One region of the Nocardioides sp. NBC_00850 genome, then DNA from elsewhere that is predicted to be linked to it. Evidence: riboswitches for the same ligand, from Rfam matches in the RefSeq annotation. Region 1 holds a riboswitch; each other region holds the start of a gene.
What was found. A riboswitch is a leader RNA that binds a small molecule or an ion and turns the genes downstream of it on or off. The one in region 1 is predicted to bind cobalamin.
Positions count from the first base shown of each region.

Region 2: another riboswitch for cobalamin. It lies ahead of OH802_RS12525 (FecCD family ABC transporter permease); the one in region 1 lies ahead of OH802_RS13690 (ABC transporter substrate-binding protein).
Region 3: another riboswitch for cobalamin. It lies ahead of OH802_RS12575 (cobaltochelatase subunit CobN); the one in region 1 lies ahead of OH802_RS13690 (ABC transporter substrate-binding protein).

Region 1 covers NZ_CP108845.1:2,794,410-2,801,908, forward strand. The annotation lists gene OH802_RS13685 (FecCD family ABC transporter permease) at 1-826, opposite strand, end outside; gene OH802_RS13690 (ABC transporter substrate-binding protein) at 826-1,866, opposite strand; cobalamin riboswitch at 1,920-2,107, opposite strand; gene OH802_RS13695 (NAD(P)H-dependent oxidoreductase) at 2,136-2,834, opposite strand; gene OH802_RS13700 (sugar ABC transporter ATP-binding protein) at 3,013-4,539, shown strand; gene OH802_RS13705 (ABC transporter permease) at 4,536-5,579, shown strand; gene OH802_RS13710 (ABC transporter permease) at 5,576-6,655, shown strand; gene rhaS (rhamnose ABC transporter substrate-binding protein) at 6,657-7,499, shown strand, end outside.
Region 2 covers NZ_CP108845.1:2,548,968-2,556,466, reverse strand. The annotation lists gene OH802_RS12530 (ABC transporter ATP-binding protein) at 1-234, opposite strand, end outside; gene OH802_RS12525 (FecCD family ABC transporter permease) at 231-1,241, opposite strand; cobalamin riboswitch at 1,373-1,557, opposite strand; cobalamin riboswitch at 1,647-1,864, shown strand; gene OH802_RS12520 (ribonucleotide-diphosphate reductase subunit beta) at 2,015-3,013, shown strand; gene OH802_RS12515 (ribonucleotide reductase N-terminal alpha domain-containing protein) at 3,013-4,710, shown strand; gene OH802_RS12510 (hypothetical protein) at 4,738-4,860, shown strand; gene OH802_RS12505 (hypothetical protein) at 4,950-5,213, shown strand; gene OH802_RS12500 (cobalamin biosynthesis protein) at 5,201-6,127, opposite strand; gene OH802_RS12495 (cobyrinate a,c-diamide synthase) at 6,124-7,499, opposite strand, start outside.
Region 3 covers NZ_CP108845.1:2,563,436-2,570,934, forward strand. The annotation lists gene OH802_RS12565 (cobyric acid synthase) at 1-7, opposite strand, end outside; gene cobF (precorrin-6A synthase (deacetylating)) at 4-789, opposite strand; gene OH802_RS12575 (cobaltochelatase subunit CobN) at 786-4,379, opposite strand; cobalamin riboswitch at 4,413-4,558, opposite strand; gene OH802_RS12580 (GNAT family N-acetyltransferase) at 4,536-5,096, opposite strand; gene OH802_RS12585 (phytoene desaturase family protein) at 5,107-6,558, opposite strand; gene OH802_RS12590 (alpha/beta fold hydrolase) at 6,592-7,499, opposite strand, start outside.

The DNA.
Region 1 (7,499 bases):
GGGCGAGGTGGGGCAGGACCAGCCCGACGAAGCCGATCGCCCCGGACGTGGAGACGATGACGGCCGTCATCAGCGCCGTGAGCACGAGGAGCGCGGCCCGGATGCGCGTGACGTCGACGCCGAGCGAGGCCGCCGCATCGTTGCCGAACGCGAACGCGTCCAGCCACCCGGCGCCCGCGACACAGCAGAGCAGCCCGCCGAGCACGATCACCCCACAGACGAGTACGTCGGTCCAGCTCGCCGAGGAGAGCGACCCGAGCAGCCAGAAGAGCACCCCACGCGTCTGTTCGGCGTCGGCCGAGGTGAACACGATGAAGGACGTGAGTGCCGAGAAGAGCTGGGTGGCGGCGATGCCAGCCAGCACGAGCCGGTCGGTGGTGCCGCCGGCGAGCGAGGCCAGCAGCAGCACGAGCGCGAACGAGACGAGCGCGCCCGCGAACGCCCCGGTGGAGAGACCGATCGCGCCCGACCCGATGCCCAGCACGACGACCGCGACCGCCCCGGTGGAGGCTCCCGAGGAGATGCCGAGCACGAACGGGTCGGCGAGCGGGTTGCGCAGCAGCGACTGCAGGATCACTCCGCAGATCGCCAGTCCGGCCCCGCAGATCCCCGCCAGCAACGTACGCGGCAGCCGCAGGTCCCACACGATGCTCTGCTGGAGCAGGGTCAGGTCGGAGAGCCCGAGCCCGGCCCGGTCGGCCACGACGCCGTAGACGTCGGCGACGCTCAGGTCGGAGGGCCCGACGGTGATGGCGCCGGCGACCGAGGCCAGCACCACCAGCGGCGCCACCAGCAGGACGCCGGCGCGGGGGAGGCGTACGGGCATCAGCGGAGGTCTAGATCGGCCAGCTGGTCCGCGACGTTCTCGACCGCGTAGACGGTGCGGATCGAGGGATTGAGCTCGGCTCCGGAGAGCGTCACGAAGCGATCGTTCCGGACCGCCTCCATCCGCGCGGTGACCGGGTTGCTCTTCAGATAGTCGATCTTGGCGCGGGCGGTCTCGGCGGTCTGGCTCTTGCGGGTCAGGTCACCGACGACGATGACATCGGGGTCGCGCTCGGCGACGGTCTCCCAGTTGATCTGCGGCCACTCATCGGTGGTGTCGTCGAAGACGTTCTCGACGCCGAGGGTGCGGCCGATGATCCCCGGGCCGCCGCAGCAGCCGGCCAGATAGGGCGACTCGGAGTTGGCGAACCAGTACATCGCGCTCACCTCGCCCGCCGGTGCCTCGGTCCGGGCGGTCGCCAGCCGCTTCGTCAGGTCGGCGACGAGCTCCTCGCCCCGCTCGGGGACGCCGAAGATCCGCGCCAGATCGGTGATCTCCTGGAAGATCGTGTCGATCTCGAGGGGGTCGTGGCGGGTGCCGTCGTCATCGCCCTCGTTGTCTTTGAGGCACTCGGCGGGGGAGAGATACGAGCCCACGCCGAGCTTCCCCAGGTCCTCGGGTGTGGTCACCCCGCCCTCACCCAGGGTGCTGATGAAGGAGGCCGTGACGAAGTCCGGCTCGGCCTCCAGGACGCGCTCGTAGGAGGGCGCGTTCTCGGCCAGCCGGGGCACCTGCTCGTTGTCCGCGGCCAGCGAGCCGAGCACCGGGTCGGTCCAGGTCGCGGTGCCGGCCATCCGGTCGGCGAGACCGAGCGAGAGCAGGATCTCGGTGGAGCCCTGGTTGAGCGAGACGACGCGCTCGGGCGGTGCCTCGAGGGTGATCTCGCGCCCGCAGTTGGTCAGGGTGAGCGGGAAGCCTGCGGTGTCCGCGGCCGCCTGCTGTGCGCCGGAGGACTGGTCGGCGGCGCAGCCGGCCAGCGCGGAGCAGAGCACCAGGACGGTGCTCGCGGTGAACGTTCGGATGGTGCGGGAGGGGTGCACGTCGGTCCTCGAGCGGGTCGCGGGCTGGTGCGCGTCGCCCGTCCTGACCGGCAGCGGTCTGCTGCAGGGCCAGCAGGTCTTCGGACTCGGGATCGACCGGCGCGAGACGCCTTCCCAGGCCCGAGGGCCCAGTGGCACAGTGTCCCGTCCGTCACCCACACCGCTGCGCGTCAGTCCCGGACTCTCACCGGGTTCCCGTGCCGGGACTACGTCCCGAGCGGCTGGCTCCAAGACCGTAGCAGGCGGCTCCGCCCCTAGGGGGCACGACCTCAGCCCTCGCGATGGGCGCTCAGCCCGTCCTTCCCGGGCGCGACCGAGTCGTGGAGCCTGATCGTGTGGTCGTAGTGCTCCTCGGCCATCGGCCGGTAGTCGATCCGCGGCTCCGTCATCACGCCCTCGAGACGTACGCTCAGGTCGGACTCGATCCGGGCCATCACCTGGGCGTCGATGGTGTCGGTGTCGGTGATCAGGTGCGGGCGCAGCGGGTCCATCCCGGTGTACCAGAACGTGCCGTGCAGCAACGGCCACAGGACGTCCTCGATGTCGCCGCTGATCCCGCGCGGACCCAGGGTCGCGGACCGGTCACCGGCGGTGACGATCGTCAGCGCGCGCTTGCCGACCAGTCCGCCCTTGCCGTACTTGAGCGGCTTGCCGGTCTCCGGATCCGGTACGTCGAAGGCGAACCCCGACTCGAAGACCCGGTCGATCCAGCCCTTGAGGATGGCCGGCACCGAATACCACCACAGCGGAAACTGCACGACGAGCAGATCGGCCTCCCGCAGCCGGTCCTGGTGGCGGCGTACGTCGGCCTCGCCCCGCTCCACCAGAAGTGGATTGAAACCTTCTCGATAGAGGTCGATCTCGTCGACGCTCCAGCCGGCCGCGCCGAGCGCCTTCATGCCGACCTCGCGCAGCCGTCCGTTGAGTGATGACGCGTGCGGATGTGCCCATACCCAGAGTGCGTGCATGGAGCTTTGAACGCCGTCTGACGCGGCGGGATTCCCGGCTGGATGTGGGCGGGCGCCGACGCGGTCTGATGACAAAGTCCGGATCTCGCTCAAATTAGCGGCCTCAGAGTGTTGACGTATGTGATTGCCATCACTAGCGTAAACCAGGCTTGAAACCTTTCAATTCGAGGAGCTGCCCATGCCGGACACACCCGCCGCACTGGAGCTGCGGGACGTGGCCAAGTCGTTCGGCCCCGTACGCGCCCTCCGGTCCGGAAGCCTCCGGGTCGAGGCCGGATCCATCCACGCGCTCGTGGGGGAGAACGGTGCCGGGAAGTCGACCCTGGTCAAGATCGTCGCCGGGCTCTACCGCCGCGACGCCGGCGACTACCTGCTCTCCGGGGAACAGGTCGACTTCCGCAACACCGCCGACGCCAAGCAGGCCGGGGTCGCGGTCATCTACCAGGAGCCGACCCTCTTCCCCGACCTCTCGGTCACCGAGAACATCTTCATGGGACGCCAGCCGACCAACCGCTGGGGCAAGATCGACCGCGCCGCGATGCGCACCGAGGTCGTCGAGCTCTTCGCCAGGCTGGGTGTCCCGATCGAGCCCGACCGTCCGACCGAGGGTCTCTCGATCGCCGACCAGCAGCTGATCGAGATCGCCAAGGCGCTCTCGCTCGACGCCAAGGTCCTGATCATGGACGAGCCGACCGCCGCCCTGTCGGGCAACGAGGTCGAGCGGCTGATGAGTGTGGCACGCACGCTGCGCGACCAGGGCTGCGCCGTCGTCTTCATCTCGCACCGCTTCGATGAGGTGTTCGCGCTCTGCGACACGATCACGGTGATGCGCGACGGCGCCTACATCTCCACCGACCCCATCTCGGCGGTCACCGAGGACGAGATCGTCCAGCGGCTCGTCGGGCGCGAGGTCTCCGACCTCTACCCGAAGCTCGAGGCCACCGTCGGCAAGCCCCTGCTCGAGGTCAAGGGCCTCACCCGCACCGGCCTGTTCCAGGACATCAGCCTCACCGTCCGCGAGGGCGAGATCGTCGGCCTGGCCGGCCTCGTCGGAGCCGGGCGCAGCGAGGTCGCGCAGGCGATCTTCGGCGTCGACCCCTACGAGAGCGGCGAGGTCACCCTCGAGGGCCGGCCGGTCCCGCCGGGTGACCCGAGACGAGCGATCGAGATGGGGCTGGCGTTCGTCCCCGAGGACCGCCGCCAGCACGGTCTCGTCCTGGACGCACCGATCTCGCGCAACATCACTCTCCCGACGAGCGGCCGGCTCGCCCGCACCGGGCTGATCAGCACCGGCATCGAGAACCGCTCGGCCGCCGACTGGGCCGCCCGGCTGGAGGTCAAGGCCGCGACGCTCGACACCTTGGCCGGCACGCTCTCGGGCGGCAATCAGCAGAAGGTCGTCCTGGCCAAGTGGCTCTCGACCCGGCCCAAGGTGCTGATCATCGACGAGCCCACCCGAGGCATCGACGTCGGCACCAAGTCCGAGGTCCACCGCCTGCTCTCGACCCTCGCCCAGGAGGGTCTCGGGATCCTGATGATCTCCTCCGAGCTCCCCGAGGTGCTCGGTATGGCCGACCGCGTGATCGTCCTCAGCGAGGGCCACCAGACGGCCGAGCTGAGCCGCGCGGAGGCGACCCCCGAGGCCGTCATGCGCGCGGCGACGGCCCACCACTCCACCACCCTGAACGTCAGCGAGGCATCATGACCACCACGCTCGACGCGCCTGCCCCGGCCGCGCCGCAGCCACGCCACCGAGCAGCCAACCGGCTGACCTGGCTCCTGAAGCAGCGCGAGACCGGCATCGCCGTCGCCTTCGTCGCGCTGCTCGTGGTGACCACGGCGGTGAACCCCAACTTCCTGTTCAGCACGGACGGTTGGCGCGACCTCACCCTGACCCCCGCGATCCTCGTGTGCCTGGCGATCGGCCAGGCGATGGTGATCGTCACCCGCAACGTCGACCTCAGCGTCGGCTCGACCCTCGGGCTCACGGCGTACCTCGCAGGGCGGCTCTTCCTCGACACCGGGCTCCCGGTGATCGTGGTCGTCCTGATCGCCGTCGCCGCGGGCGCCGTACTCGGCCTGATCAACGGGGCGCTGGTCGCCTTCGCCAAGGTGCCGGCGCTGGTCATCACCCTCGGCACGCTCTACGTCTACCGCGGGATCATGCTCGAGTGGGCCGGTAGCGACCGGATCAACGCCTCCGACATCCCGCCCGGGCTGCTCGACTTCGGCACCGGATCGTTCCTGTTCATCCCCAACCTCGCCTGGATCTCGTTCGCGCTGCTGGCCGTCGCCATCTACCTGATGCGCTCGACCCGCGTCGGCCGTGAGTTCTACGCGATCGGCTCCGACCCCGACGCCGCCACCCTCTACGGGCTGCGCGACAAGCGCCGGGTCCTGCAGGCGTTCGCCACCTCTGGGGCGCTCGCCGGCCTCGCCGGGATCCTGTACGTCTCCCGCTACGGCACCATCAGCTCCGGTGTCGGCCAGGGCATCGAGCTCGAGGCAGTCGGCGCCGCGGTCGTCGGTGGCGTGGCCATCTTCGGCGGCAGCGGCACCGTCCTCGGGGCAGCCCTGGGGGCGTACCTCCTCACCACCATCAACCGGGCGCTCCCGGTCCTGGGCATCCCTGACTTCTGGCAGCAGGCCGTCGTCGGTGCGCTGATCATCGGCGCGATCGTCCTGGACCGCTACTTCGCCCGCCGTCAGCACGACAAGCTCCTCGCAGAGAGGGAAGATTCATGAGCCTCCTTGCCGAGAAGGCACCGACGAGGACGTACGCCGCCCACGCGAAGCCGTGGTGGCAGCGCACCCTGATGACCAGGGACTCGGCGATCATCGCCCTGCTCGTGGTCGTGTGGCTGTACGCCTCGATCGCGATCCTCAACTTCTCCGACCCGATCACGGTCTACTTCCTGGTCCTCGACATCGCGCCGATCCTGCTGATCGCGCTGCCGATGACGCTGATCATCATCACCGGCGAGATCGACCTGTCGGTCGCGAGCGTCGTCGGGCTCTCCAGCGTGCTGTTCGGGGTGCTGCACCGTGAGGGCCTCCCGATGGTCGCTGCGATGGTGATCGCCCTGCTCGCCTGCGCGGTCGCGGGAGCCCTCAACGGGGTACTCGTCACCCGCTTCGGACTGCCGTCGCTGGCCGTCACGATCGGCACCATGGCCCTCTTCCGCGGCATCGCGGTCGGCGCGCTCGGCACCACCGCGATCACCGACTGGCCCGACGCCTGGGGTGACGCCGTCCAGGCCCGGATCGGCGGCTCCCAGATCCCGCTGATGACGATCCCGCTGGTCGTCCTGATCCTGATCTTCGCCGTCATCCTGCACTTCACGCCCTTCGGGCGCGGCATCTTCGCGGCCGGTCTCAGCAAGGACGCGGCCCGCTTCTCCGGCGTCAACGTCGACCGTACGAAGCTGATCCTGTTCACCCTCAGCGGGCTGGTCTCGGGGCTGGCGGGCATCTACTTCACACTGCGCTACGGCAGCGCCCGTGGCGACAACGCCACCGGCCTGGAGCTCCAGGTCGTGGCGGCGGTGCTGCTCGGCGGGGTCTCCATCTTCGGCGGCCGCGGTGCCATCCCCGGGGTCATCGCCGGAGTCGTCCTGATCGGGACGATCGGCAGCGCGCTGCGCCTGGACGGACTCAGCGCCAACATCATCCAGATCATCACCGGCGTACTTCTCATCGCAGCGGTCATCGCGGCCAGCGTCCTCGGTTGGACCGGTCGCATCGTCGGCACCTATCGCCGGCAACACAGCTCGGACGAACCATCCTCAATGCAGTCTCCTCAAAGAAAACGGAGTGAGTGACATGACCAGCAAGTTCCGACGCGCAGGCAGTGCCGTCGCCATCGTTGCGGCCCTCGGCCTCGCCCTGTCCGCCTGCGGCGGCGGGAGCGACAGCGGCAGCGATGGAGAGGGTGGCGGCGACACCAGCAGCATCACCTTCATCCCGAAGAACCTCGGCAACCCCTACTTCGACGCCTCCGACACGGGCGGCAAGAAGGCCGCCGACGAGATCGGCACCAAGTGGTCGCAGGTGGGCCCGACCGAGTCGACCCCCGACTCCCAGGTCAGCTTCATCAACACCGCGACCCAGCAGCGTGCCGGTGCGCTCGTCGTCTCGGCCAACGACCCGACCGCCATCGGTGACGCCCTCGACGAGGCCCGCAAGGCCGGCACCAAGGTCGTCACGATGGACTCCGACACCGAGCCGCAGTTCCGCGACGCCTTCGTCAGCCAGGCCGACGCCGCCGGCATCGCCAAGAGCCAGGTCGACCTGATCGCCGAGCAGATCGGCGACAAGGGCGAGGTCGCGATCCTCTCCGCGGCGGCCAACGCCACCAACCAGAACGAGTGGATCAAGCTGATGGAGGAGGAGCTGGCCGCGAACCACCCGAACATCAAGCTCGTCCAGACCGTCTACGGTGACGACGACGACCAGAAGTCGTTCGACAAGACCGCCGGCCTGCTGCAGTCCCACCCGAACCTCAAGGGCATCATCAGCCCGACGACGGTCGGCATCGCCGCGGCCGCGCGCTACCTGTCCGACTCGGAGTACAAGGGCAAGGTCGCGCTGACCGGTCTCGGCACCCCGAACCAGATGCGGGAGTACGTCAAGGACGGCACCGTCAAGGCCTTCGCGCTGTGGGAC
Region 2 (7,499 bases), 250 kb from region 1:
CCGGGTGGTCTCGCGGAGTTCGGCGGAGTCATCGGCGAGGTAGGCGTGCCCGGCGCTGGGCCGCAGCACCCCGGCGAGGATGCGCAGCAGGGTCGACTTGCCCACGCCGTTCACACCGACGATCCCGAGGCGGGTGCCCACCGGCACGTCCAGATCGACATCGCGAAGCACCTCGCGCTCGCCCAGCCTGGCGGCGACCCCACGCAGCCGCAGCGCGGGCTGGAAGTCGCTCATCGGTCACCGCCGAACCGGTACTGACCGCGCCCGAGCAGCAGCAGGAAGAGCGGCGCGCCGACGACGCCGGTGACCACGCCCAACGGGATCTCCTGCGGCCGGGCCACCAGCCGGGCGAGCACGTCGACCCACAGCAGGAACACCCCGCCGCCCAGGGCCGCGACCGGGAGCACCACCCGGTGCTGGGCGCCCACGAGCAGCCGGGCCGCGTGCGGCACGATCAGCCCGACGAACCCGATCCCACCGCTGACCGCGACCAGGACCCCGACCAGCACGGCCAGCGCGACGAACAGAGTCGTACGCAGCGCCGCGACGTCCACGCCGAGCGCCGCGGCGGTCTCGGGGCCGGCGGCCAGCGCGTCCAGCCAACGGTGCAGCGCCAGCATTGCGAGCCCCAGGACGAGACTGAGGATCGCGGGCAGCCACAGCTTCTCCCAGCTGGCGCCACCGACGCTGCCGAGCATCCAGAACATCACCGAGTCCGCCGCGCGCGGATCATCGCTCATGAAGACCAGGAACGAGGCGATCGCGGAGAGCCCCGAGGAGAGCACGACACCCGAGAGCACCAACCGGATCGGGGTCAACCCGCCCTGCGCGGTGGCCACCAGCCACACCAGCATGGCCGAGCCGACCGCCCCGAGCAGCGCGCCGCCGGAGACCGCATAGATGCCGAGGCCGCCCAGCGCCCCGGTGGTGATCGCCGCCGTCGCTCCCACCGAGGCGCCCGAGCTGATGCCGAGGAGGAACGGGTCGGCGAGCGGGTTACGGACCAGGGTCTGCATGCCCGCACCGGCGACGGCCAGGCCGGCGCCTACGGCGAGCGCCATCAGCGCCCTGGGGACGCGCAGCTCCCACACGATCACGTCCCACTTCCCCGGGGCGTCGCCCTGGAGCCGGTCGCCGACCGCCGCGATGACCTCACCGATCGGTATCCGCTCGGACCCGAAGGCCAGGGACGCGACGGCGCTGAGCGCCGAGGCGAGCAGCAGCGCAGTCACCAGCGGCACGAACGGGACTCGTCGTCTCCGGTCACGGGCACGGCGCGGGCTCAGGGTCTCGCGCGGGCTCAGGGTCTCGCGGGACGGCGTTTCCACGGCGATCGGCCTCTCAGGTCCTCTGGACCCTGGTCGCGAGGGCCGTGACGTACATCTGAGCCGACAGGTTTTCGGACTCGGGTTCACCCGGTGACGCCGCCTTCCCAGGGACCCGGTCCCCAGTGGCTGCCTAGCGTCACCGTCGCCCTCACCGCTGCGCGCCAGTCCCGGATTCACACCGGAGTTCCCTGGCATCCATCAGGATGCGTTCGACTCGGCGCAGAGGCTAGCACGGGCCGCAGGGACGGTGTCGGGGAAGTTTCCGGCGACACGGCGGAACACAAGATCTAGGAAGTTGCATTGGTGTAATTCCCGCATATAGTGGTCCTCGCAGCTGGTTCTCCCACCTCGGCGACGGGGCGGGAGAGGCAAGAGGGAACCCGGTGTGAGTCCGGGACTGCCCCGCAGCGGTGAGTGGGAACGACCGCCGTCACGAAGCACTGGGAGCAAGCCGGCTCCTGGGAAGCGACGGCCACTAGGACCGAGCACGATGACGCCCACGAGTCCGAAGACCTGCCAGTGCCCACCTCATGGTGGGGTCCGCGACCTCGAGGGAAGGTCAGGGGATCGAGCGAGCACCACGTGACCGGGTCCGCCCGGCGCGCTGCCGCCGTCCTCCCTGCCCCGGCACGGATGCACGAGACATCCAGCGGGCCGGGGGCCTGCGTGAGCAAGGGGCATGGGGCTTGATCGACACCGAGGGTCTACCGATCCGCACCGAGAAGTCGGCGTACGTCTTCGACTATCCGATGGCCGAGGACCTGGCCAAGAAGCAGCGGAGCATCTTCTGGACCGCCGAGGAGATCCCGGTCGAGAACGACAAGCAGGACTTCCTGGTCAACATGACCGACGCCGAGCAGGCGGCGGTCAAGACGACGCTGAAGCTGTTCACCATCTACGAGCTGATCCTCGGCGGCGAGGTGTGGGGCGACCGGATCTTCCACGCGTTCCCGCGTCCGGAGGTCCAGATGATGGCCAACGCCTTCTCGTTCGCCGAGCTGAACATGCACGCGCCGTTCTACGCGAAGCTCAACAAGGTGCTGATGATCGACACCGAGGAGTTCTATGACTCCTACAAGAACGACCCGGTGCTGGCCGAGCGGATCCAGTTCGTGTGGGACGCGATCGCCGACGAGGACCTGCTCTACGCGCTGAGCGTCTTCACGTTGATGGAGAACTGCGTCCTCTACTCCAACTTCGCCTTCCTCAAGCACTTCCAGTCCGGCGGGAAGAACCTGCTGCAGAACGTGATCAGCGGCATCAACTTCTCCGCCCGCGACGAGAACCTGCACGCCACCGGCGGCGCCTGGCTGTTCAACACCACTCTCGACGAGTACGCCGCCACCGTCCCGGACGACAAGTTCGAGGCCGAGCGCGACGACCTCTTCGCGAGGGTCCGTGGCGTCGCCGAGCACCTCTACGCCCACGAGGCCCGGATCGTGGAGATGCTCTTCGACCACGGGCCGATCGCGGGCATCGACCAGGCCGACCTGGAGACCTTCGTGAGGTCCCGCATCGACATGACCCTGGAGAACATGCGGATGGAGCCGCTGTTCAACGTCGAGGCCAACCCGATCGCCGAATGGTTCTACAGCGGCATCAACGGCACCCAGTTCCACGACTTCTTCCAGGTCACCGGCAACGAATACAACCGCAACATCGGCGAGACGGAGTTCAGCTTCTAATGAGCAACAACAACTGGGAGGCGCTCTCCGCCGAGCGCAAGGCCCTGCAGGCCGAGGGCGTCGTGCCCGCCTTCATGACCACGGCGGGCTACGCCATGTTCAAGGCCAAGTACACCGTCGCCGACCAGAGCGTCCGGGAGCGCTACGAGACCATCGCCAGCACCGCCGGCGACCTCGCCGACGAGATGTACCCCCGCGAGGACGGCGTCTCCTGGACGGAGCGGTTCTTCGAGGCCATCTGGAACGGCTGGCTCTCCCCGTCGACACCGGTGCTGTCCAACCTCGGCACCGACCGGGGTCTGCCCGTCTCGTGCGAGGGATCGTACGTCGAGGACTCTGTCTGGGGCTTCTACGAGACCCTCAAGGAGGCGGCGATCCTCTCCCAGAACGGGTTCGGCACCTCGGCGTACCTCGGTGACGTCCGGCCCCGTGGCGCGAAGTTCAGCGACAACGGCAAGGCCAACGGCGTGGTCCCGGTCTTCTGCAACTTCGTGGAGATGACCAACCAGATCAGCCAGGGCGCCACCCGCCGTGGCTCCTGGGCGGGCTACCTCCCGGTGGACCACCCGGACTTCTTCGAGCTCGCCGACCTGATCTTCCGCGAGCCCGCCAACAAGAACATCGGCTGGATCTTCAGCCAGGCGTTCATCGACCGGATGCTGGCCGGCGACAAGGACGCCCTGGAGCGCTACCAGCGAGTGCTGAAGATCCGGGTGGTCCTGGGCAAGGGCTACATCTGGAAGGTCGACACCGTCAACGCCGCCCAGACCGAGTCCTACCGTGCCAACGGGCTGGCCAACAAGGCCTCCAACCTGTGCTCGGAGATCACCCTGTTCAGCGACGAGGACCACTCCTACACCTGCGTGCTCTCCTCGCTGAACCTCTCGACCTACGACGAGTGGAAGGACCAGGACACGGCGTACGTCGCGACCGTCTTCCTCGACGCGGTCGCCGAGGCGTTCCTGCGCAAGGCCCGCACCATCCGCGGCCTGGAGCGGGCGGTGCGCTACACCGAGAAGGCCCGCAGCCTGGGGCTGGGCGTGATGGGCTACCACGACTACCTGCAGAAGCAGCGGGTGCCGTTCGAGTCGGACAAGGCCGCGGCGCTCAACAAGGACATCTTCGAGCGGATCTCGTCGCACGCCGACGCCGCGTCGCGGTGGATGGGCTCGGTCGCGGGCATCCCGGAGTGGTGCGTCGGGCGGCGCAACTCCCACCTGATGGCGATCGCCCCGACGATGAGCACCGCGGTGATCGTCGGCGGCACCAGCCAGGGCATCGAGCCGTACGTCGCCAACGTCTGGAACCAGACCACCTCGGCCGGCGAGATGCCGCGGGCCAACCAGAACCTCGTCGAGGTGATGGAGGAGCGCGGGGTCTACGACCAGGCGCACATCGACGACATCGTCGACCACGGCGGTTCGGTCCAGCACGTCGACTGGCTCGACGAGCACGAGAAGGACGTCTTCAAGACGGGCTACGAGATCGACCAGGAGATCCTGCTCGCCCGCGCCTCGGACCGGCAGGTCTACATCGACCAGGCCCAGTCGCTCAACCTGTTCTTCCAGGCCGACGCGACCCCGCAGTACATCAGCAAGATCCACAAGCTCGCCCTGCTCGACCCGAACATCAAGAGCCTGTACTACCTGCGCTCACGGGCCGGCATCCAGGCCAGCAAGCAGACCCGCACCAACTGATTCCCCTGATTCCTTCGACGGAGAGGCATGACCATGAACGAGACCCCGACCACCACCGACGCCATCGACGACCTGACCTGGGACGACTGGAGCGACGCCGAGGTCTGCGCCATCGAGAACGGCCCTGACTGCGCGGCCTGCGAAGGATGAGCGAGGCGGCCGGGCGGCCGACGCTCACGGTCTGCCGCGGATGCTGCTGCGGGACGGAGCGGAAGTCGCCCGGGGTGGACCATGCGGCCGTGCTCACCACGCTGAACGCAGCTGCCGGGGAGTCGGCGACCGTACGTGTCGCCGACTGCCTCGGCCCCTGCGAGCGGGCCGACGTCGTGGTGGTCGGCCCCTCACCCGAGGGCCGGCAGCGCGGCGCGCGGCCGGTCTGGGTCGCCAGGGCCGGCTCGGCGAGGGTGGCCGACGCGCTGGCCCAGTGGACCCGCGCCGGCGGACCGGGCATCGCTGAGGCACCGCCCGCGGTCCTGGCCCGGGCGTTCCGTCAGGAGCGCTGAACGACCACCGCGTACGCCGCCGCGACCAGGGCCGCGCCGATGCCGACCCGGCGGGCCAGCGTGGTGGCACTGACGACGTCGGCGGGGGCGGCGTCGCGGCCGTCGCCCATCACCGCGCGGTGCTCGATCCGGTTGCCGTAGTAGCGGTTCGTTCCGCCCAGTCGGATGTCGAGAGCGCCCGCGAAGGACGCCTCGACGACGCCGGCGTTCGGGCTCGGGTGGCGCGCGGCGTCGCGGCGCCAGGCCTCCCACGCCTGCCTGGCCCGCGACGGCGCGGCGACCAGCGTGAGCAGGCCGGAGAGGCGGGAGCCGGGCAGATTGAGCAGGTCGTCGAGGCGGGCGCTGGCCCAGCCGAAGTGCTCGTAGCGGTCGTTGTGGTGCCCGACCATCGCGTCCAGGGTGTTGGCGGCGCGGTAGCCGAGCAGGCCGGGTACGCCCGCGACGGCGCCCCACACCAGCGGTGCGACCACGGCGTCGGAGGTGTTCTCGGCGACGCTCTCGACCACCGCCCGGGAGACCTCGGAGGCGTCGAGCTCCTCGGTGTCGCGGCCGACGAGGTGGGTCAGCCGCTGCCGCGCGGCGGGGAGGTCGTCGCGGTCGAGGTGGGCGTGGACGGCGAGCGCCTCCCGCTCCAGCGAGCGGCCGCCCAAGACTGCCCAGGTCGCGGCCGCGGTCACCAGGGTCGTGCCGATCCGGCCTGGGGCGAGCCGCTCCGCGGCGGCGCCGAGGGCCACCGCTCCGCCGACCAGCGTCGCGGTGTGGAGGACGCCTCGGGCCCGGTCGTCCGCGTACCAGGCGCGCTCCGCCTTCATCGCGACCGAGCCGAAGCCGGCGACCGGGTGGTATCGCCGCGGGTCCCCGAGCAGGCGGTCCAGCGCGAAGCCGGCCAGGAGCCCGACCGCCCGCGGGCTCACGACGCTGCCCGGGTCTGGCTCAGCACGGCCAGGAGCTGGTCGGTCGGGCCCTCGGGGCGTACCGCGATCCGCACCCAGTCCGGGCCCAGGCCGGGGAAGGTGTCGGCGCGGCGTACGGCGATGCCCTGCTCGCGCAGGGCCTCACGGACTCCGGCGCCCGGGCGGGCCAGGACGAAGGAGGCGGCCGAGGGGACGTACTCGATCTGCTGGTCTCGTAGGCCGGCCTCGAGATGGTCGCGCCAGGTGGCGATCCGCTCGGCGCGCTCGCGGGCCTCGGCGCTGGCGCGCTCGGTGGCGCAGGCGAGCATCGCGGCAGCCGCGGTGGCGGAGACCGACCACGGGGTACGCACCGCCTCCAGGTCGCTGATCGCGGCGGCGTCGCCGACGACGTAGCCGGCGCGTACTCCGGGGATCGACCAGTGCTTCGTCAGGCTCCGGATCACCAGCAGGCCGTCCTCGCGGTGCCCGGTGAGGGTCTCGGGCTCCCCAGGCACCGCGTCCATGAACGCCTCGTCGACCACGACCAGCCGGCCGGGACGGAGGAGGGCGCGGAGGGTGGCGGCGGGATGGAGCGCGCCGGTGGGGTTGGTCGGATTGCCGACGACGACCAGGTCCGCGTCCTCGGGCACGGCCGCGGGGTCGAGGGCGAACCCGTCCTCGGCCCGGAGGCGTACCTCGGTGACCGTGTGGCCGGCCTGCTCGAGCGCCGCGTGGGGCTCGGTGAACTGCGGATGGACGACGACCGGCCGCCGCCATGGCCTGGCCCGCGCGACCAGCGTGAACGCCTCGGCCGCCCCCGCCGTCGGGAGCACGTCGGCACGTTCGCGGCCGTGGTGCTTGGCCAGCGCCGCCCGCGCCGGCTCCTCGTCGGGGTAGGCCGCCGACGCCAGCGATTCGTGGAGCGCCTGGTCCAGCCACCCCGGCCGCTCGCCGGGGTAGACGTTCACCGCGAAGTCGAGCAGCCCCTCCCCCACCTCGACATCCCCGTGGTGCCGCAGCGGATCGGCAACCCCGCCCCCGCTGGTCGACCCGCCACTCCCGCTGGTCGAGCCGCCGGAGCCGCTGGGCGGAGGCGTGTCGAGACCAACACGGTCCGCTGTCGCGCTCGAGGGGACCGTGTTGGTCTCGACACGCTCGCTGGCGCGAGGGTCTGAACGAAGTGGCCCTCGACCGACGGTGGATGTGGCGGTTCGACCAGCGGACCTCCGAGCCGCGTCGGCGAAGCGGCGGGCCAGGTGCGGATGGCCGGCCCAATGGACGTGGAGGTACGAAGCGTGCAGCGTGTCGCTGCTGAAGCCCGTCTCGGCGCCATCGACGGTCCACGCGGCCTGGGTCCCGGCGGGAGGGGTCGTCGTGGTGCGGTGGAACTCGT
Region 3 (7,499 bases), 230 kb from region 1:
CGCTCATGCTTTCGGAGCCCGAAGGAGGTAGATGTCCATCACCCAGCCGGACGTCTCGCGCAGCCGGGTCCGCGCCTTGTCGATGGCCGGAAGGACCTCGCCGACGGTGCCGGCGACCAGCTCCTCCTCATGGGTGCCGAGGTTGCCGCCCCACCAGATCCGCCAGTCCTCGAGTCCGGGGAGGTCGACGACCCGGTTGAGCATCACCACGAGGTTGTCGTGGCCGGCCTCGACGGCCTCGAGCACGGCGCGGCCGGTGGTGACGTAGAGCGGCCGCCCGACGTCATGGAGGACGAGCCGGTGTCGGGCGGCGAGCAGCTGCACCGAGGAGATCCCGGGGATGACGTCGACCTCGATGTCGAGCTGCTCGGATATCTGGTCGACGACCCGGATCGTGGAGTCGTAGAAGGCGGGGTCGCCCCAGACCAGGAAGCCGACGTCGCCGGGATGCTCGGCCAGCACGGCGAGATATCGCTCGACCCGGGCCCGGTGCCAGTCGGCGACGGCGGTCCGGTACTCCGCGTCGGTCCCGGTGAACTCCTCACGCCGCTCGCGGGGTGCGTCGGCGACCTTGACCACCCGGGCGGGCTGATCGAGATGGCGGTCGAGCAGCTCCTCGCGGGCCCGGACCAGCGGGTCGGGCATGCCCTGCTTGACCGTGCCCGACTTGTCGGTGACCAGGAAGTAGTCGACCGACCGCATCGCGGCCACGGCCTCGAGGGTGACCTGGTCGGGGTCACCGGGGCCGACCCCGATGATCTTGATCCGACGCTTGCCAGAAGAACTCATTCCTCCTCCAGATCACCTTCGATGTCGAGATAGATCTCCTGCATCGCCGCGACGACCTCGGGGTCGGGAGACTCCCACAGCCCGCGCTCGGCGGCCTCGTGCAGTCGCTCGACGATGCCGCGCAGGGCCCACGGGTTCGAGGATCGCATGAACTCCTGGTTGGTCTCGTCCAGGACGTACTCGCGGGCGAGCTTCTCGTACATCCAGTCCTGCACCACACCGGCGGTCGCGTCGAAGCCGAAGAGGTAGTCGACGGTCGCGGCCAGCTCGAAGGCGCCCTTGTAGCCGTGGCGCTGCATCGCCGAGATCCAGCGCGGGTTGACCACCCGGGCCCGGAAGACGCGGTTGGTCTCCTCCTGCAGCGTGCGGGTCTTGATGGCGTCGGGGGAGGTGGAGTCGCCGACGTACGCCTTCGGCTCGCTGCCGGTCAGCGCGCGGACGGTCGCGACCATGCCGCCGTGGTACTGGAAGTAGTCGTCGGAGTCGGCGATGTCGTGCTCGGCGGAGTCGACGTTCTTGGCGGCGACCTTGATCCGGCGGTAGTTGGCGCGCATGTCGTCGGCCGCCGGGGCGCCGTCGAGGTCGCGGCCGTAGGCGAAGCCGCCCCATGCCGCATAGACGTCGGCGAGGTCCTGGTCGGAGCGCCAGTTGCCCGCCTCGATCACCTGCAGGATCCCGGCACCGTACGAACCCGGCTTGGAGCCGAAGATCCGGGACGTCGCGCGGCGCTGGTCGCCGTGATCGGCGAGGTCCTCGAGGGTGTGCGCGCGGACGAAGTTGTCGGTGTCCGGCTCGTCGAGGCCGGCCACCATCCGGACCGCGTCATCGAGCATCGAGACCACGTGCGGGAACGCGTCGCGGAAGAACCCGGAGATGCGTACGGTCACGTCGATCCGGGGCCTGCCCAGCTCTTCGAGCGAGATGACGGCGAGGTGCGTGATGCGGCGGGAGGCCTCGTCCCACTCGGGGCGCACCCCGAGCAGCGCGAGCACCTCGGCGACATCGTCTCCGGACGTACGCATCGCGGACGTGCCCCAGACGGATAGCCCGACCGATGTCGGGTAGTCGCCGGTCTCGTCAAGGTAGCGCTGCAGCAGCGAGTCGGCCATCGCCTGCCCGGTCTGCCACGCCAGCCGCGACGGCACCGCGCGCGGGTCGACGGTGTAGAAGTTGCGCCCGGTGGGAAGTACGTTGACGAGCCCCCGCAGCGGCGAGCCCGACGGCCCCGCGGGGACGAAGCCACCGTCCAGCGCGTGCAGGACGGCGGACAGCTCGTCGGTCGTCCCGTTCAGCCGCGGCACCACCTGCTCGGCGGCGAAGACGAGCACCTGCCGCACGGCGGGGTCGTCGTGGAGCGTCTCGGCGACCGCCGGATCCCAGCCGGCCGCGTCCATCCGCTGCACCAGATCCTTCGCCTGGGTCTCGATCTCGTCGACCGCCCGGGTGTCGGCGCCCTCCTTGAGCCCGAGCGCCGCCCGCAGCCCGGGCACGGCACCGCCGACGCCGCCCCACACCTGCGCCGCACGCAGGATCGAGAGCACCAGGTTGACCCGCGCCTCACCCTCGGGCGCGGCGCCCAGGATGTGCAGGCCGTCGCGGATCTGGGCGTCCTTGATCTCGCAGAGCCAGCCGTCGATGTGGAGCATGAAGTCGTCGAAGTCGTCGTCCTCGGGCCGCTCCTCCATGCCGAGGTCGCGGTGGAGCTCGGCGGCCTTCATCAGCTGCCAGATCTCGCCGCGGATGGCGGGCAGCTTGGCCGGGTCCATGGAGGAGATCCGGTCGTACTCCTCCATCAGCCCCTCCAGCCGCGCGATGTCGCCGTAGGACTCCGCTCGTGCCATCGGTGGCACCAGGTGGTCGATGATCGTGGCGTGCGCCCGGCGCTTCGCCTGGGCACCCTCGCCGGGGTCGTTGACCAGGAACGGGTAGATCAGCGGCATGTTGCCGATGGCCGCATCCGGTCCGCAGGACGCCGAGAGCGCGGCGTTCTTGCCGGGCAGCCACTCCATCGAGCCGTGCTTGCCGAGGTGCACGACGGCGTCGGCCCGGAAGCCGTGCTCGAGCCAGCGATAGGCACCGAGGTAGTGGTGCGACGGCGGCAGGTCCGGGTCGTGGTAGATCGCGACCGGGTTCTCGCCGAACCCGCGCGGCGGCTGGATCAGGATGACGATGTTGCCGGCCTGGAGCGTGGCCAGGACGAGCTCGTTGTTGTCGTTGACGAAGAGCTTGCCCGGCGTCGGTCCCCATGTCTCGACCATCTGTTCGCGCAGGTCAGCAGGGAGATCCGTGGTCCACTCGTCGTAGTCGGCCTTGGAGATGCGTACGTGGGCGTCGGTGAGCTGCGCGTTGGTCAGCCACTCCTCGTCCTGGCCGCCGGCCGCGATCAGTGCGTGGATCAGCGCATCGCCGGCCTCTGTGTCGTCGAGGCCATCGATGATGCGTACGACCTCGTTGTCCTGCCCCAGGTCGTAGCCCTCCTCGCGGAGCCGGCGCAGCATCCGGATCGCGGAGACCGGGGTGTCCAGGCCGACCGCGTTGCCGATCCGGGAGTGCTTGGTGGGGTAGGCGGAGAGCACCAGGGCGAGGCGCTTGTCCGGGTTGGGCGTGTGCCGCAGGCGCGCGTGATTGACCGCGATCCGGGCGACCCGCTCGGTGCGCTCGGGGTCGGCGACGTAGTGGGGGAGACCCTGCTCGTCGAGCTCCTTGAAGGAGAAGGGGGCGGTGATGATCCGCCCGTCGAACTCGGGGATCGCGATCTGGTTGGCCGAGTCGAGCGGCGTGACGCCGTCGTCGGAGGCCTCCCACTCCGCGCGCGAGCTGGTCAGGCACAGGCCCTGGAGCACCGGGATGTCCAGCGCCGCCATCCGCTCCACGTCCCAGGCCTCGTCCTCGCCACCGGCGCTGGCCGAGGCGGGCACCGAGCCGCCGGCCGCGAGCACGGTCACGATCAGTGCGTCGAGGGTGCCGAGCGCCTCGTAGAGGTCGTCGGGGGCCGAGCGCAGCGAACCCGCGAAGACGGGTACGCCGGTGGCCGCGCCGGTCGCGTCGATGGCGTCGGCCAGCGCGTGGGCGAACGCGGTGTTCCCGCTGGTCTCGTGGGCTCGGTAGTAGAGCACCCCGATGCGCGGGAGAGTCTCATCGGCCTGTCCGGGCCGCTCCGCGAAGCCCCAGGCGGGGACGGTCGCCGGAGGCTCGAACCCGAAGCCGGTCAGCAGGACCGTGTCGGAGAGGAACGCGTGCAGCTGGGCGAGGTTGCCCGGCCCACCCTCGGCGAGATAGCGGTGCGCCTCGGCGGCGACACCCATCGGGACGGTGGAGTGCTCCATCAGCTCGGCGCTCGGCTGCTGCTCACCACCGAGGACCACGACCGGGGTGCCGCGCTCCTTGACGGCGCTCAGACCGTCCCACAGATCGGTGGGCGAGCCGAGGAGCCGGAAGACGACCAGGTCGGCATCGGCCACGACCTGCTCGAGGTCGGTCGCCCGCGACGGGTTCGCCCAGGCGTAGTCGGCGCCGCTGGCACGGGCCGAGAGCAGGTCGGTGTCCGAGGTGGACAGAAGGGCGATGCGTACGCGTGCAGAGTCGGCCATGCCGAGTTCCTCCTAGGGGTTCTCGCCCCGTCGATCGGTCGGATAGCCCGCGGCCAGTGTCTGGCTGTGTCCGTGCCCAGAAGCTGTACGGACGTCACAGTGGCGGAACCGCCCCGGACTCTCACCGGGTTCCTGCGCCACGAGCGTGCTCGCAGCCTACCCCGCGCGGCGCGCGAGCCAGGTCTCGCGGGTGATCTCGTACTCGACCTCTCCGTCGGCGTGCCCGGCGAGCGGTTCCGCGAAGTCCTCGTGGAAGGAGCGTACGAAGCTCATCCCGACCGACACCATCGTCGCCCGGGAGGCCTCGTTGACCGCCATCGTCTGCGCGATCACCCGATCGATCCCGAGCTCCTCGAAACCGTGACGGAGCAGCTCGAGCGAGCCCTCCTTCGCGAACCCCTTGCGCCAGTGGCGCTGCGGGAGCCGGTAGCCGAGCTCGGCGGCATCGGTGCGCGGCGGGTTGTCGGGCGGCTCGAACATGTAGAGCCCGACGGCCTCACCGCCCGAGAATCCGATCCACTTGCCCAGCGCCTCCGTCTCCTTCGCCACCCGGATCCACTTGTGCATCCGCTCCTCGGTCTCCTCCGGCCTGAGCGCGCGGGTGAACAGATGGCGGAGCACCACCGGGTCCGAGTTGAGCTCGACCAGGAACGGCAGATGCTCCTCGCTCAACGGGACCAGGTCGAGGCGCTCGGTGCGCAGACGGGCTTGCGGCATGGGCCAGACGTTAGCCAGGACGTACGTCGCCGGCACCTGGTTTCCCCGTCGCGGCCAGGTGGCGGAGGGCGCGGTGGGCGGCGTGGTAGCCGCACATGCCGTGGACGCCGGCGCTCGGCGGGGTGGCCGCGGAGCAGAGGAACATCCCGGGGATGCCGGTGTCGTAGGTGGCGAGGGTGGGGCGGATGATGAGCTGGCGCAGGGTGTTGGCGCCGGTGCCGATGTCGCCGCCGACGTAGTTGAGGTTGTACGCCGCGTAGTCGGCCGGCGTGGTGACGTGGGTGTCGACGATCTGCGACCTGAAGCCGGGGGCGAAGCGCTCGATCTGGGCGAGGACAGCATCGGTCGCTTCGCCTTCGTAGGCGTGCGGGACCTGGGCGTAGGCCCAGACGGGGTTGAGGTCGCCGGCCGAGCGTGACGGGTCGGCGACGTACTGCTGTCCCAGCAGCACGAACGGCCGTTCCGGCATCCGGCCGGCCGCGATCTCCCGCTCGCTGGTCGCCACCTCGGCGAGGGTCCCGCCGAGATGGACGGTCCCCGCACGAGCGATATCCGGGTCGCGCCACGGGATCGGGCCGCGGACGGCCAGATCGAGCTTGTACGCCGCGGGGCCGTGCTTCCATCTCCGCATCGCCCGGCGCGGCCGTTCGGGGAGAGCGTCGCCGGCGATGTCGGCGAAGGCTCCGGGGCTGGTGTCGAACAAGGTGACATCGGACTCGGGCAGGTCGGCGAGGCCGCGGACCGTGGTGCCGGTGACGACCGTGCCGCCGAGCTCCTCGAGAAGCTGTGCCATCGCGAGGGTGATCGCATGCGAACCGCCCTCGGCGACCGGCCAGCCGAAGCGATGTCCGCTGACCAGGAGCATGGCGCCCACCGCGGCCGTGCCAGGGCGGTGCAGCGGCTGGAAAGCGTGCGCGGCGCAGCCGGCGAAGAGCGCCTTCGCACGCTCCTCACGAAAGACCCGGGCGAGCACCGTGGCCGGCGGCGCGGCCCGCATCCCGAAGGCGGCCATCCGGAACGGGTGTCGCGGGACGCGCAGCATCGGGCCGAGGACGTGGTCGGAGATCGAGTCGAAGTCGCGTACGACCGGGCCGAAAACCTGCTCCCAGCGCCGCCCGTCGACGCCCAGTCCGGCGGCCGTCTTCTCGATGGAGCGGTGCAGCAGCGCCGTCTCGCCCTCGTCGAGGGGATGGGCGAGTTCGATCTCGGGGTAACGCCAGGTCAGACCGTACTTATCCAGCTCGAGCTCACGCAGGAACGGTGACGCCACCCCGAGCGGATGGATCGCCGAGCAGATGTCGTGGCGCAGCCCGGGCAGGGTCAGCTCCGCGGTGCGCGTGCCACCGCCGACGGTCTCCGCGGCCTCGAGGACCGTGACGCTCACGCCCTGCTGTGCGAGCACGATCGCGGCCGCCAGCCCGTTGGGCCCGGCGCCAACGACGGCCGCGGAATGTGGCTTCATGGACCAATCCAACCAGCGGGGCCGGTCATTCGTTCAGGCTCCGTCGTTCAAGACCCGGTTGGCGACGGCGAAGGCGGTGTTGGCGGCGGGTACGCCGACGTAGATCGAGGTCTGCAGGAGCACCTCGATGATCTCCTCGCGGGTCAGCCCGTTGGTGAGCGCCGCGCGGAGGTGGAACTCGAGCTCCTCGAAGTGGCGCCCGGCGACCAGGGCGGTGAGCACGCCGATCGAACGGTCCCGGCGGGCGAGGCCGGGGCGGGTCCAGATCGTGCCCCAGGCGTAGCGCGTGATCAGGTCCTGATAGTCGCGGTTGACGTCGGTGATCGCGGCGGTGGCCCGGTCGACGTGGTCGTCACCGAGCACCTGGCGGCGTACGTTCATCCCGGCCGCGTAGGCCTGGTCCGAGGCCGTCACGTGGGAGGTGATCAGGCTGGCGACGGCGTGAGGTGCCTCGGCGGGAGCGAGGTGGCCGACGGCGTCGAGGGCGACGAGCCGCCCGTTGCGCACCCCGACGGCGATCTCCTCGAGCGAGGCCGGCGGGGTCGGGGCGTCGTCGACGCCCGCGATCGCCAGGACCGGTGCGGCGATCTCGGCGAGCCGGCCGCGGACGTCGTACGCCGCCAGCGCATCGCAGACCAGCGCATAGCTCTCCGCGTCGGCGTCGCGCAGCGAGTGGAGCAGGGCGCCGCCCCGGGCGGGCTCGCGCTCGAGGAAGCCGGGGGCGAACCAGCGCTGGGTGGAGCCGGCGATCTGCGAGGCGGTGCCGGCGGCGCGTACGGTCTTCGCGCGGTCGTTCCAGCCCTCGGGCTCGCCGATCTTGGCGCCGGTGTTGGTGAGCACCGCGGCGCTCACCCGGGAAGGTGCGTCGAGCAGGAGCTGGAGGCCGACGGCTCCGCCGACCGAGTCGCCGGCGTAGGCGAAGGTGCCGTGGCGCTCGCCGC